Regions from separate parts of the Rahnella inusitata genome, predicted to be linked through region 3. Evidence: predicted binding sites of a transcription regulator. Region 3 holds the regulator's gene; each other region holds the start of a gene.
The links. Region 3 encodes CRP, which controls carbon source genes, mostly activating them, when cyclic AMP is high. Its sites were predicted from a motif close to ATGTGANNNNNNTCACAT; they were not measured.

Region 1 (3,411 bases), 2.2 Mb from region 3:
CAGAAAACCTTCAACGAACAACAAAGGCAGGCCGCTGTCGCGCCAGTGCAGTTTAAAGTTAATGAGCAACTTGCGCGGTTTCAGCGAGCTGGCGCGGAAATGCCGGGAAGGCGGAAGGATTCGCCAGAACATAATGGCCGCCGCCAGCGCGAAGAGGCCGACTACCGCAATCGCGATGCGCCATGAGAAGAAATCGGTCAGCACGCCGCTGACCAGACGCCCGCTCATGCCGCCAATCGAGTTGCCGCTGATGTATAACCCCATCGAGAAGGCCACCACGCTCGGGTGAATTTCTTCGCTCAGATAGGTCATTGCCACCGCCGCAACGCCGCTGAGCGAAAGGCCAATCAGGGCGCGCATGACGAGAATGGCATCCCAGCTTTGCATAAAAGAACAGACCAGCGTACAGCCTGCCGCGAGAAGCAGCGCTACCACCATCACCGATTTCCGCCCGACCGCATCCGAAACCGGCCCGGTAAACAGCAGACCAATAGCCATCAGTCCGGTAGATAACGACAGCGAGAGGCTGCTGGTCGCCGGTGACACGCCGAAATCATGAGACAACACGGGCAGGATCGGCTGTACGCAGTACAGCAGCGCAAAGGTCGCGAGACCCGCTGAGAACAGGGCGAGTGTTACCCGGATAAACTGCGGTGTACCACGTTTGATAAAGGGCGATTTTGGATGAGTGCGGGCGACGGGGGTGTCAGGATTGAGTTCGTCGTCGTTGATCAGACTTTTGTCAAAGGGCGATCCGGATGGTGCAGCGGTATTCCGCTGGGTGGTTTTCACTGTAAATCCTTAACGAAGGTAATAATAAAAACTATTTGAAAATGTATGAAAATTTTAACAGTGGGCTTTATATTGTCTAATATATTAATTTCATGAAAACGATATTTATAAAATATCAATCGGAGTCACACCCGCGCCATGAGCCACATAGAACTGCGTCATCTGCGTTATTTTATTGCCGTCGCTGACGAGCTGCATTTCGGGCGGGCGGCGGAGCGGCTGCACATCTCTCAGCCGCCGCTGAGCCAACAAATACAGGCGCTGGAGGCGCACGTCGGTGCGGCGTTGTTTTATCGCAGTAACCGCACGGTTCGGCTGACGCAGGCGGGCGTGGCATTTCTGCACGAAGCGCGGCAAATTTTGCAGCGGGTAGAAGAAGCCTCAGAGCAGGCCGCGCGGATCCATCGCGGTGAGTCCGGCAATCTGACGCTCGGGCTGACCTCCTCGGCACCGTTTTTACGCCGGGTTTCGCGCACGCTGCACCGTTTCCGCTTAACCTATCCCGACGTGAATATTCGTATTGAACAGCTCAACAGCAAGCAGCAGATCGACCCGCTGCTGGAAGGCAAACTGGATCTGGGAATTATGCGCAACGGCGACCTTCCGCCGCAGCTGGCGCATCAGCTGATATGGTCGGAGCCGCTGATTGCCGTGGTACATAAAGACAATCCGCTAAATGATTTGGCCGCGGGTGAACTGACGTTCCAGCATCTGGCCGATCAGCCGTTCGTGTTTTTCTCCAAAGATGTCGGCACCTCGTTGTACGACGATATCCTCGACCAGCTGAAAGCACAGGGGATCACGCCGTATATCACACAGGAAGTGGGCGAGCCGCTGACCATTATCGGGCTGGTGGCAGCGGGGCTGGGCGTGTCGATTTTACCGGCGTCCTATCTGCGCATTCAGGTCGACGGCGTGAGGTATTTACGCTTCGGGGAAATGCAAGGCACCACAGAACTCTGGCTGGTGAATCACGCCGAAAGGCCGATGACGGCGGCGACCAGGGCGTTTATGGAACTGATGATGGAAGAGGACGGCGTTTGACATAAGATAAAAGCTGCTGTATTTCCAGTCAATTCCGAACGTGTTTTCGCGCAATGTGTGCACCAAATCACATAACGAATCAAATAGTTGACGACATATAGCAAAAACTCCACCATAAGCCTCTAATCTTTATTTTGAAGCGCGAAAATAACAGGAGTTCCTTGAGTGATCCCCGATGGGCAGCCCGGCCATATTGATCAAATCAAACAAACTAACGTCGGTGCTGTGTATCGCCTGATCGATCAGTTTGGTCCCATTTCGCGCATTGAGCTTTCCAAAAAAGCCCAGCTGGCACCTGCCAGTATCACCAAAATTGTCCGTGAACTGATTCAGGCGCACCTGGTGCTGGAAACGGAGTTTCAGGATCCCGGCAGCCGCGGGCGTCCGGCAATCGGTTTAGCGCTCGACACGCAAGCCTGGCACTATCTTTCTGCCCGCATCAGCCTCGGTTCTATCACGCTGGGGTTACGCGATCTGAGCAGTAAACTGGTGGTGGAAGAAGTGTTGCCACTGCCCGAAGAGGCTCCGCAGTCGCTGATGCAGCGCATCATCGTAGAAATCGATCAGTTCTTTATCCGCCATCAGCGCAAACTTGAACGCCTTACGGCCATCGCCATTACCCTGCCGGGGATGATCGACGCGCGGCGCGGCATCGTTCACCGTATGCCGTTTTATCACGATGTGTTCGATATGCCGCTCGGCGATACTCTTTCCGCCCATACGGGCTTGCCGGTATACGTGCAGCATGACATCAGCGCGTGGACGCTGGCGGAAGCCCTGTACGGCGCATCGCGCGGCTGCAAAAACGTGGTGCAAATTGTTATCGATCACAACGTCGGCGCGGGGGTTATTACCAGCGGACGCGTTTTGCACGCCGGCAGCAGCAGCGTGGTGGAAATCGGCCATACGCAGGTCGATCCTTATGGTAAACGCTGTTATTGCGGCAATCACGGCTGTCTGGAAACCGTCGCCAGTACCGACAGCATTCTGGAACTGGTGCGTCAGCGACTGACCGCTTCAGCCCCCGCGAGTTTATTGCACGGGGTATCGCTGACCATCGAAGCGGTGTGTGATGCGGCTAACCGTGGCGACCAGCTGGCGCGTGACGTCATCATCGGCGTGGGGCAGAGCGTCGGGCGGATGTTGGCGATCATGGTCAATCTGTTCAATCCTGAAAAAGTGCTGATCGGTTCGCCGCTTAATTTATCGCAGGATATTCTTCATCCGGCAATAATGTCTTGTATTCAACAGCAATCCCTTCCCGCATATAGCGAAAATATCAAACTCGAATCCACGCAATTTTATAATCAGGGGACTATGCCTGGCGCGGCATTAGTTAAAGACGCGCTGTACAGCGGGTCATTGCTGATAAAACTCTTACAAGGCTAAGTTTCTTATAACGTTAAAAACTGATTTAAAATAAATCGGAATAAGCTTTCTCGCGCTGGTAAACAAAACATTGCGCTAACGCAAACTGCTCGCATCTCGCATCGCCTAGACTTTCCGTCGTTACTTTGTCTCTGGGCGTGTTTTTCCGGAGACTATCTTTCAATAAAACGGAGAGATCCCGGAGCC
Region 2 (3,411 bases), 990 kb from region 3:
GATCGTCATATTGCCGTAGCGCAGTAAACTCATTGCCCGGCAAATCCGCAGTTGCCGCAGATACTGCGTCACGCTCATGCCGGTGTGTTGCTTGAACAGCGCCCTTAAAGCACGGGGGTTGAGCTTATGCTGGCGACAAAACGTCTCCAGGTGGAAAGGCTCGGCGATCCCCGCACGCAGCGCCATGAGCAATAAATCCAGCTGATGGGCATCGGGCAGTACGCCGCTGTCTGGCTGATGACGAAAGCGCAGCAGCAAAAGTGAAAGCTGCATCAGCAGGGCTTCGCTCAGCTGTACCGACAGTGCTTCAGACTTCATGCACTCTTTCGCCAGCTCATCGACTTTATCTCTCAATACCGACATCCCGAGCGTACTCAGCCGCCAGTAGCGCTGACCTTGTGGGGTATCTTCACCGGGCAGCAGTTGCTCCCAGTCAGCCGCCAGCCGGAAGCGTTCGCGGCAGTACAGCACGTTATCCAGTGCCAGCATATTGGCGGATTCGTAGCTGTGACGATCTTTGGCGTTGATATAAAACAGGTCGCCGCAGGTGATGGGATAAGGAATGTCGTTCCAGATATGTACGCCGTTGCCGCGCCAGACAATGACCAGCTCGTCGAAATCATGATCGTGACTGGGGAAATCCGCCTGCGGATGGCGTTCGGCCACCACGACAGAGTTCATGCCGGTCAGAAAGAAGTCATTTTTATTCAATTTCAGCGACATAGCAGCAATCTCAAACCCGTTTGACAACAAGATAAACGAGGCGACTCAGGCACGCATTGCCGTGAGCCGCGAGAGGTGTCGCTTAACGTAACTGGTCACGCATGAGTTTTGGCGACACCGAAAATTCCCGACGGAACTGCGTCGAAAAGTGGTTACTGTCACTGAACCCGCAGGCATAGGCAATATCGGTAATACTTTGATCGCTATGGTGTAAACGGCGGCGCGCCTCAAGCAGGCGCAGACGGTTCAGATAGCGCTGCGGCGTCAGACCGGTGTAATGCTTCATCTGTCGGTGCAGGGTGCGCAGCGCCAGAGAAAAACGTTCGGCGGCCTCAGTCCAGTTAACTTCTTCACTGTAATGTGACTGGAGCCATTGCAACAGTTGATTGACCTTGTTTTCAGAGGTGTCTCGCAATTGTGGCTGGAAACAGTCCTGATACAGCAGGATCAGCAGCTGTAAAAACAAGCTTTCGCGCGTGGCGATGTGTTCCATCTCAATGCTGTCTGGCAGCGCTTCCAGCTGCGCGATGCACTCCAGCACCTGCGCCAGAACATGCGGGCTGAGCTGCCAGTGAATTTGCGACTGATAATGGTGTTCCTGTGGCAGAAAATGGCCGACGTCCTGGATAAACCGGAATGCTTTAGGTGAGCGGAACAACACGTTGGTGAGGCGCAGATTCTCCACGTTTTCAAACAAGTGGTGATCGCTGGCACGCACAAAACAGACAGTGCCGGCGGTCAGAGTATAGGGATGGTCATTAAAGATGTGCACGCCTGAGCCGCTTTCCACCAGCATAATCTCGTGGAAATCGTGGTAGTGCTCCGGGAATACGCTTTGCGGAAGACGTCGCTCGACCGTCACAGTCAGCTCAGGTGCCGCAAAATAATCATCACCCTTCAGTAACGTCATTTATCGCCTCCGGTTCGGGGGATTCATTATTCATCGTGAAACAACCCTACCCTGCGCCCGGCGTTCATACCTTCAAACCACGGCGTTAAAAACGGCTTAAACAGTCATTTTTTTAAGATTAACCCCGCTGTGTTGCGGATCTGCGGCAAAGATCACACAGGCCGCTTGCGTGTTTCCGACGTTTTCATCGCCTTGTCCGGCAGGGCTTTGAGCGGAAGTGTGATCTGCCTCGCATCTACCTTTTTAATGCTGCCATCCCGCTAAAACCAGTGGCAATCACCGGAAGGTGAGCCTTAAACGCCTCCCCTACACTGGGCAGCATATTCAATAAGGAATGGCTGCTATGAGAACCCACCATCTTGCCGCTATTGATCTCGGCGCTTCCAGCGGCCGCGTCATGCTGGCCACGTTTACCCGCCAGGAACCTGATTCAGCGGCGACGCTGACGCTGAAAGAAATTCACCGTTTCCCGAATAACCTGACGCACACTGATGGCATGGATACGTGGGATCTGGATGATCTCGAGAAGCACATTCTGGAAGGATTAAACCGTCTGGACGCTTCAGGCATTCCGCTCGACGGTATAGGCATCGATACCTGGGGCGTGGATTTCGTGTTGCTCGATGAACAGGGTCAGCGGGTGGGTCCGGCCGTGGCGTATCGCGACAGCCGCACCGACGGCGTCATGGCGCGGATGGAAAAGCAGATTGGCCGCCATGTTATTTACCAGAAAACCGGCATCCAGTTTATGCCGTTTAATACGCTGTATCAGCTGCGGGCGCTGACGGAACAACAGCCTGAAATCGCAAGCAAAGCCGCACATCTGCTGATGATCCCGGACTATTTTCTCTTCCGTCTCACCGGCCAGCTCAACTGGGAATTCACTAACGCCAGCACCACGCAAATGCTCAATATCACCACCGGCGACTGGGATGAAGATCTGTTGAAACTGGCGGGCGTACCGCGCCGCTGGCTGCAAAAACCCACTCAGCCGGGCAACTCTCCCGGCCTCTGGCACAGTCCGCGCGGGCGCAGCGTGCCCGTTTTCAGCGTCGCCACGCATGACACCGCCAGCGCCGTCGTTGCGGCACCGCTCACCAGTTCGCACAGCGCCTACCTCAGCTCCGGCACCTGGTCGTTGATGGGCATCGAGAGCCCGAAAGCGTTCAATCACGCGGGTGCGTTACACGATAACGTCACGAATGAAGGCGGCATCAATGACAGTTTTCGCGTGCTGCGTAACATCATGGGATTGTGGCTTTTTCAACGCGTTTGCCGCGAACTGAACATTCAGGATTTACCTTCGCTGATCACGCTGGCGAAGAACGTCCCGCCGTTTACCTATCTTATCAACCCGAACGAAGACCGCTTTATAAATCCGCCGTCGATGGTCAGCGCCATTCGCGAAGCCTGTCATCAGGCGGGCGAAGCGGTACCGGAATCACCGGCCGAACTGGCGCGCTGTATTTTCGACAGCCTCGCCATGCTGTATCGCAAAATTGCGCTGCAGCTGGCGGATTTACAGGGCGCACCGCTGGAAGACATTCACATTGTCGGCGGCGGCAGTCAGAACCAGTTCCTTAATCAGCTGTGCGCCGATGTCTGTCAGGTCAACGTCAGCGCCGGGCCGGTGGAAGCCTCCACGCTTGGCAACATCGGCTGCCAGCTGATGGCGCTCAGCGCTGTCAAAGACACCGCTGAATTTCGCCGCATCGTCGCCATGAACTTTGAGCAACACCATTATCTTCCCCGTATTCACGCGGATTTCGCTATTCACT
Region 3 (3,411 bases):
ACCTGCATACGGGCATAGGCCAGTTTTACAGCGTCTGGATTATCTTGCAGGAGTAAGCGGATCGCATCCTGGTAGGTTGCCAGCGCCTGATGGGCATTTTGACGCAACAATCCGCTTTGCCACTGCGGCCATAGCCAGATAGTCCCGCCGAAGGCCAGTGCGCAGCCGATAAGCGTATCGATAAGCCTTGGCACCAGAAAGTGTACGCCGTTCATCGCCAGCAGTTGCAGCGTGTAGACCGCCGTGACCGTCATCCCGACCATCGCCAGCCCGTAGTTTTTACGCAGCACCGTGTACGACACCAGCGTCACCACCAGCATGCAGAACAAGGTAATGCCCTCAGGCAGCTCAAGTTTCAGCAATCCGGCGGCGATCAGTAATCCGGCCAGCGTGCCGAGCGCACGGTGCTGGATCCGCACGCGGGTGGCGTTGTAGCCGTTCTGGCTTACCAGCATGATGGTAAGCAAAATCCAGTAGGGTTTCGGCAGATTGAAGAACAAACCAAGACTGCTGCCGATCGCCAGAATAATGCCAAGCCGCGCTGCGTTGCGCAGGGCGATAGATTTGAAAGACAGATAACTTTTCAGCGCCAGCCAGAAAGGCAGACGCGGCTGAGAGTTCATCAGATCACGGCGGTACAGCGGGCGCTGGGTGCGCAGCAGGCGTGCAATGCGGCTGAAATGGTAATAGCAGAACTGGCCGACCGGATTTTCCGGATTGCGTGCGGCGATTTTTTCCAGCGCCGCCAATTCGTTGGCCATCGTGAAACGCGCGGACAGCCGGTGATAAAGAATGTCGTCGGCAATGACGCGCAGCCGGGCGGAAATCACCTGCGCATTGCGGCGGATCACCGCTTCGGCATGGCTTTCTTCCACCAGTTTTTGTACTTCTTCCGGCTGATGCAGACTGACCGTGATGTGCTCCTGCAAATCCAGCGCCACCTGAAAACGCTGGAACAGTCGCTTGTGGTGATGATGATGGCCGTGCTGCGGCAGCATGTGCAACTGCTGATAGAGCAGGGCAATAAGATCGATGACCTGCTGCTGACGCTTAAGCAGCGGCGGTAAGGCGGTTTCCGGATCGATATGCTGCGTCAGCAGGCTGTATTTGGCTTCGAAATAATCAGCCAGTTGCAGATAGAGCTGGCTGAGAGTTTCGCGCATCGGCTGCTCTTTGGAGATGCGAAACCACGCCCAGTTGAACAGGCCATACCAGGCAGTGCCTGCAGCGAACAGCGCGGGAGCCTGCCACATCGGCCTGACGCCGACCATGCTCAGGGTAAAGATGGTCGCCACCAGTGCGCCGGGCAACAGTCGCGCATGCAGCGGGCTGATTTCACCGGTGACGCCGAGCAGCAAAGCCAGCGAGAGCATGATGAGCGGCAGCGGGATGTGCCAGTTTTCCATCATCAGTTGCAGCAAGATACTGCTGATCGCAAACAGCGAACCACCAATGAAGAGACGTTTGAAGAAGCGTTTGTGCGGCGTATCAAGACCGGCGACGTTACAGCAGGCAGGGCAGAGGGAGAACAGCAAGCCCATTTGCAGATTCCCGAACAGCCAGCACAGGCCGACCGGCAAACATAACACCAGCGTCTGGCGCAGTGCGTAATTCACTTCGGGGTGATAAAACAGCCTTCTCCACAGCGTCATAGCGGAAGCTTAGCCCATAAAAAAGGCGCGACAGTAAGCTGCCGCGCCAATTTTTGAGGGATTAACGTGTGCCGTAGACGACAATCGTTTTACCGTGTGCGGAGATCAGGCTCTGATCTTCCAGCATTTTAAGAATGCGGCCGACGGTTTCACGAGAGCAACCGACGATCTGACCGATTTCCTGGCGGGTGATTTTAATCTGCATCCCGTCCGGGTGGGTCATTGCATCTGGCTGTTTGGCCAGATTCAGCAAGGTTTGAGCGATACGGCCCGTTACGTCGAGGAAAGCAAGGTTACCGACTTTCTCAGACGTCATTTGCAGACGGTTTGCCATCTGCGCGGAGAGGCGCATCAGAATGTCCGGGTTAACCTGAATCAGCTGGCGGAATTTTTTATAAGAAATTTCAGCCACTTCACAGGCAGTTTTAGCACGTACCCAGGCACTGCGTTCCTGACCTTCTTCGAAGAGTCCCAGCTCGCCGATGAAGTCACCTTGGTTAAGGTAGGAAAGTATCATCTCTTTGCCTTCTTCATCTTTAATCAGGACGGCAACCGACCCTTTCACGATGTAGTAAAGCGTTTCGGCTTTTTCACCTTGGTGAATCAGCGTACTTTTAGAAGGATACTTATGTATATGACAGTGAGACAGGAACCATTCAAGAGTCGGGTCTGTTTGTGGCTTGCCGAGAACCATTTGCTATTATCCTCTGTTATTATCGCTGCCCAAATTACAGGGCTCAGAGTTCCCTGTACGGCGTCTGAATATTAATGCGCCCTTTCAGCATATAGCTCTCCAGAAATGCTGCAAGCGGATGTCGGAGTGAAACCGGCTGTATATTGCCGTTATCACCTTGGGTTCTGTTCTTAAACCGCGAAAACCGTCACCGCAATTTGCTGGAAAGTATGTTTCGGCTTTGTTTGTAACACAGGTTTGCAATGCTGTCTTGTGTTGTCTCGCTTCAGCATGATGGCGATCGGGTTACGTTGCCAGTTTTTAGGTGAAAGGGTAGTCTGGGGTGAAAATTTGATTCTTAAGAGCGCCGGGAGATAAGCAAATGCACGCACGCGTAAAATGGGTGGAAGGTCTGACGTTTTTAGGTGAATCAGCGTCAGGGCATCAGGTTTTGATGGACGGCAATGCAGGCGATAAAGCCCCGAGCCCGATGGAAATGCTGCTGATGTCAGCGGGTGGCTGCAGCGCGATCGACGTGGTGTCGATTTTGCAAAAAGGCCGTAACGATGTTCGCGATTGTGAAGTAAAACTGACGTCAGAACGTCGCGAAGAAGCGCCGCGTCTGTTCACGCACATCAATCTGCATTTTATCGTCACCGGCAAAGCGTTGACCGATAAGATTGTAGAGCGCGCCGTCAGCCTCTCCGCCGAGAAATATTGTTCTGTTTCTCTGATGCTCGGCAAAGCGGCCACGATTACCCATAGTTTTGAAGTGATCGAAGCGGAATAAGTCATGTCCAGTCATATGACTGGCACTGATTGCGCAGTAAATCCAAAAATCGCCGCGCGGCAAACGTCAGCGGCGATTTTTGCGAATAGAGCACGCAATATTCTGCCTGTGGCAGGGTGTCGATATTGAGCAGACACAGTTGCTCCTGCAAACCGAACGGCGCACGCATCGCCCGCGCCACGATGGTCAGATAGTCCGACTGCAACACCATATTCAGCCCGCACACCACCGAGTCGGTGCGCACCGGTGTTTCACTTCCCGCCTGATAAAACCCGTCCGCCAGTTGTAGCTGCTGG
Region 4 (3,411 bases), 1.1 Mb from region 3:
ATCACCGCGGGTCCTTCGTTCACCCAAAAGCCGATAATTTCCCAGTCCAGTTCGGGTTTACTGAGCATCACCGGCGGCGATTTCAGCGTCCACGGATTTTCCATTTCGGCAATATACAGGTTGGAGTTGCCGCGGAGCGCCGGGTCTTTCTGAGCCCACAGATAATAGCTTTTTCCCTGATGCCCGAAATGCGTGGCATCAAGTGAGAAACTGTCGATCGGCGTTTGGATCCGCCCCTTTTCGATCCATTTCCCCTTAAGCGGGTCGGCATCCTCACACACCAGCGTATACATGCGGTGCTGAAACAGTCCGTCCTTAATCTCCTGTGACGGCGCGGCAGCGTAGTAAATCACCCATTTCCCGTCGATGAAATGCAGTTCAGGTGCCCAGATAAGTGCGCTCATCGGGCCGCTGTCGGGTTTGCGCCAGACGATTTTTGCCGGTGCATCAGCAAGGCCGGTCAGCGTTTTTGAGCGGCGAATTTCCAGCCGGTCATATTCCGGCACCGAGGCGATAAAATAATAATGCCCATCGCTGTGCAGCCAGATATGCGGATCGGCACGTTGTTCGATGAGCGGGTTTGGGTAATTACTCATGTTTCAGCTCCTTGCTGTGAAGCGGGAGGGAGCCCGCGTCAGGTGCATTTTTCGTGTCGTGGTATTCATTCAGCTCGCGGTAATTGCGGCGGCGGATTTCCAGATCTGACTGGATGGTGCGCATCATTTCGCGGTCAACTTTTAGTAAACGAACAACGCCTGCGGTGATGAGATAGCCAACGCCGGGGATTACTGTGAATAACAATACTATCCCGTTGATGGCGTGATCACTCTGTCGCGCCGCGCCAGCGTCGTAGCCATAGCCTGAAAGCAGGAAGCCTACCATCGCCCCGGCCACAGCCAGGCCGCATTTGAGGAAGAACAGGTTACCGGAGAAGCTGATGCCGGTGATGCGTTTGCCGGTTTTCCATTCGCCGTAGTCATCCACATCTGCCATCAGCGACCAGTGCAGCGGAGAAGGCAACTGGTGCATGATATTCAGGACAAAGTAGGCGACCAGAATCAGCGTCGTGGCGTGCGGGTCGAGGAAATAGAAGCCGCAGGAGAAAATGGTCAGGATGATGTTGGCCCAGAAGAACACTTTCAGTTTGCAGAACTTGTCGGTCAGCGGTTTCGCCAGCGCGCTGCCGATCATCATGCCGACCACGCCGAGGCTGATAAACATGCTGGCAAACGAGGTGGATTTCTCCATCACCCAGGTGACGTAATACATCGTTGCAGCCATGCGGATAAAGCCCGGACACACATTGCAGAAGGTCAGCAGCAGAATGCGAACCCACTGGTCGTTTTTCCAGATGTCTTTCAGGTCAGATTTCAGCGCATGTTTAGACGGCACCGCAGGCTGGATACGTTCTTTCACGAAGCTGAAACAGAACAGGAACATGAACAGCGCGATGATCGCCATCACGCCCATCGACATCTGGTAGCCCTTGGCTTTGTCCGCACCGCCAAACCAGTCGGCCATTGGCAGAAGCGTCGAAGACAAGATCAGCGTCGCGATCCCCACCATAAAGAAGCGATAAGACTGGCAGGCCACGCGCTCGTGCGGATCGGCGGTGATGACGCCGCCCAGCGAGCAGTAAGGGATGTTAATTGCGGTATAGGTGAGTGACATCAGGAAGTAAGTCACAAAGGCATAGATAACCTTGCTGTTATAGGTCCATTCCGGTGTCGTGAACATCAGTACGCTGAACAGGACGTAGGGCACCGATATCCATAACAAGTAGGGACGAAAACGCCCCCAGCGGGTCGTGGTGCGGTCGGCAATCGCGCCCATGATCGGGTCAGTGACGGCGTCGATCACACGCACCGACAGCAGTAATACACCGACCAGCGCCGGGGCAAGGCCGAAAACGTCGGTATAAAAGTAATTAAGAAACAGCATGATGGCGCCGCCAATCATGTTGCATCCCGCGTCCCCCATGCCGTACGCCACTTTCTCTTTGAATGACAGCGCGCCTTCCTTCATGGATGTTCTCTCCGGCTATTGGTTAAAAGAGTGATGTTAAAAAACTGTTTGTTAGCCAAGAGTATTGGCGCGGGAGGGGCAGAGGAGTCAGGAGGTAAGAGTCATGAAGATGGACGTTTTAGTCATGCTGGGCAAAGTGTGACCCAGATAACAAAGCGCCCCGGCCTGGAAATCGGACCGGGGCGCTTAAGATTTTAAGCCTTTAACAACGCTGACTTAATTTCAGGCTTTCACGGATTTTCCGCTTTGCTGATTTTTGACCCAGTAACCGAGGCCCAGAATCACCAGCCAGACAGGGATCAGCCATACAGAAATGGCCATGCCCGGCGTGATCGCCATAATCACCAGGATCGCTGCCATGAACAGTAAGCAGATATAGTTACCCACCGGATACAGCAGCGCCTTGAACTTGGTTTCGATCCCTTCGCGACGCATCGCCTGGCGGAACTTGATGTGCGCAAGGCTTATCATCGCCCAGTTGATGACCAGTGCGGAAACCACCAGCGCCATCAGCAGACCGAAGGCTTCGCCCGGCATCAGATAGTTAATCAGTACGCACAGGGCCGTCGTGGCCGCAGAAACCATGATAGAAGCAACCGGCACGCCACGTTTGTCGACGTTCATCAGGGCTTTTGGTGCATTACCTTGCTGAGCCAGACCAAACAGCATACGGCTGTTGCAGTACACACAGCTGTTATAGACCGACAGTGCCGCAGTCAGGATCACCACGTTGAGGGCATTGGCGACCAGCGCATCACCCAGATCGTGGAAAATCAGGACGAACGGGCTGGTGTCCGGCCCTACGCGGGTCCACGGCATCAGGGAAAGCAAGACAGCCAGTGAGCCCACATAGAAAATCAGGATACGGTAAATAACCTGATTGGTGGCTTTAGGAATGCTTATCTCCGGGTTGTCGGCTTCTGCGGCGGTGATACCCACCAGCTCCAGACCCCCGAATGAGAACATGATGATAGCCATCATCATCACCAGCCCGGTCATACCATGAGGCAGGAAGCCACCTTGCTCCCAGAGGTTTCGCACTGTCGCCTGCGGACCGGCAGTATCGCTGAACAGCAACCAGCCACCGAACAGGATCATGGCCACTACCGCGACGACCTTGATGATCGCAAACCAGAACTCCATCTCACCAAAGACTTTAACGTTGGTCAGGTTGATAGCATTGATCAGCACGAAGAACACAGCCGCAGAAGCCCAGGTTGGGATCTCCGGATACCAGAATTGAATATATTTACCGACGGCGGTCAGCTCTGCCATCGCGACCAGCACGTACAGCACCCAGTAGTTCCAGCCAGAAGCAAAACCGGCAAACCCACCCCAGTATTTATAGGCGAAGTGGCTGAAAGAACCGGCGACCGGTTCTGCAAC

Region 1: the regulator CRP is predicted to act here: its motif matches at 1,892-1,909, upstream of mlc (sugar metabolism global transcriptional regulator Mlc).
Region 2: the regulator CRP is predicted to act here: its motif matches at 1,851-1,868, upstream of rhaB (rhamnulokinase).
Region 4: the regulator CRP is predicted to act here: its motif matches at 2,162-2,179, upstream of I2123_RS20105 (glycoside-pentoside-hexuronide (GPH):cation symporter).

What each region holds. Positions count from the first base shown of each region.
Region 1 is NZ_CP065024.1:2,900,102-2,903,512, reverse strand. Features, by position in the region: gene I2123_RS13515 (MFS transporter) at 1-732, opposite strand, end outside; gene I2123_RS13510 (LysR family transcriptional regulator) at 931-1,836, shown strand; gene mlc (sugar metabolism global transcriptional regulator Mlc) at 2,002-3,225, shown strand.
Region 2 is NZ_CP065024.1:4,446,512-4,449,922, forward strand. Features, by position in the region: gene rhaR (HTH-type transcriptional activator RhaR) at 1-723, opposite strand, end outside; gene rhaS (HTH-type transcriptional activator RhaS) at 806-1,633, opposite strand; gene rhaB (rhamnulokinase) at 1,977-3,411, shown strand, end outside.
Region 3 is NZ_CP065024.1:730,563-733,973, forward strand. Features, by position in the region: gene I2123_RS03290 (YccS/YhfK family putative transporter) at 1-1,646, opposite strand, end outside; gene crp (cAMP-activated global transcriptional regulator CRP) at 1,714-2,346, opposite strand; gene I2123_RS03300 (OsmC family protein) at 2,708-3,115, shown strand; gene I2123_RS03305 (LysR substrate-binding domain-containing protein) at 3,117-3,411, opposite strand, start outside.
Region 4 is NZ_CP065024.1:4,292,907-4,296,317, reverse strand. Features, by position in the region: gene I2123_RS20110 (glycoside hydrolase family 43 protein) at 1-596, opposite strand, end outside; gene I2123_RS20105 (glycoside-pentoside-hexuronide (GPH):cation symporter) at 589-2,025, opposite strand; gene aroP (aromatic amino acid transporter AroP) at 2,248-3,411, opposite strand, start outside.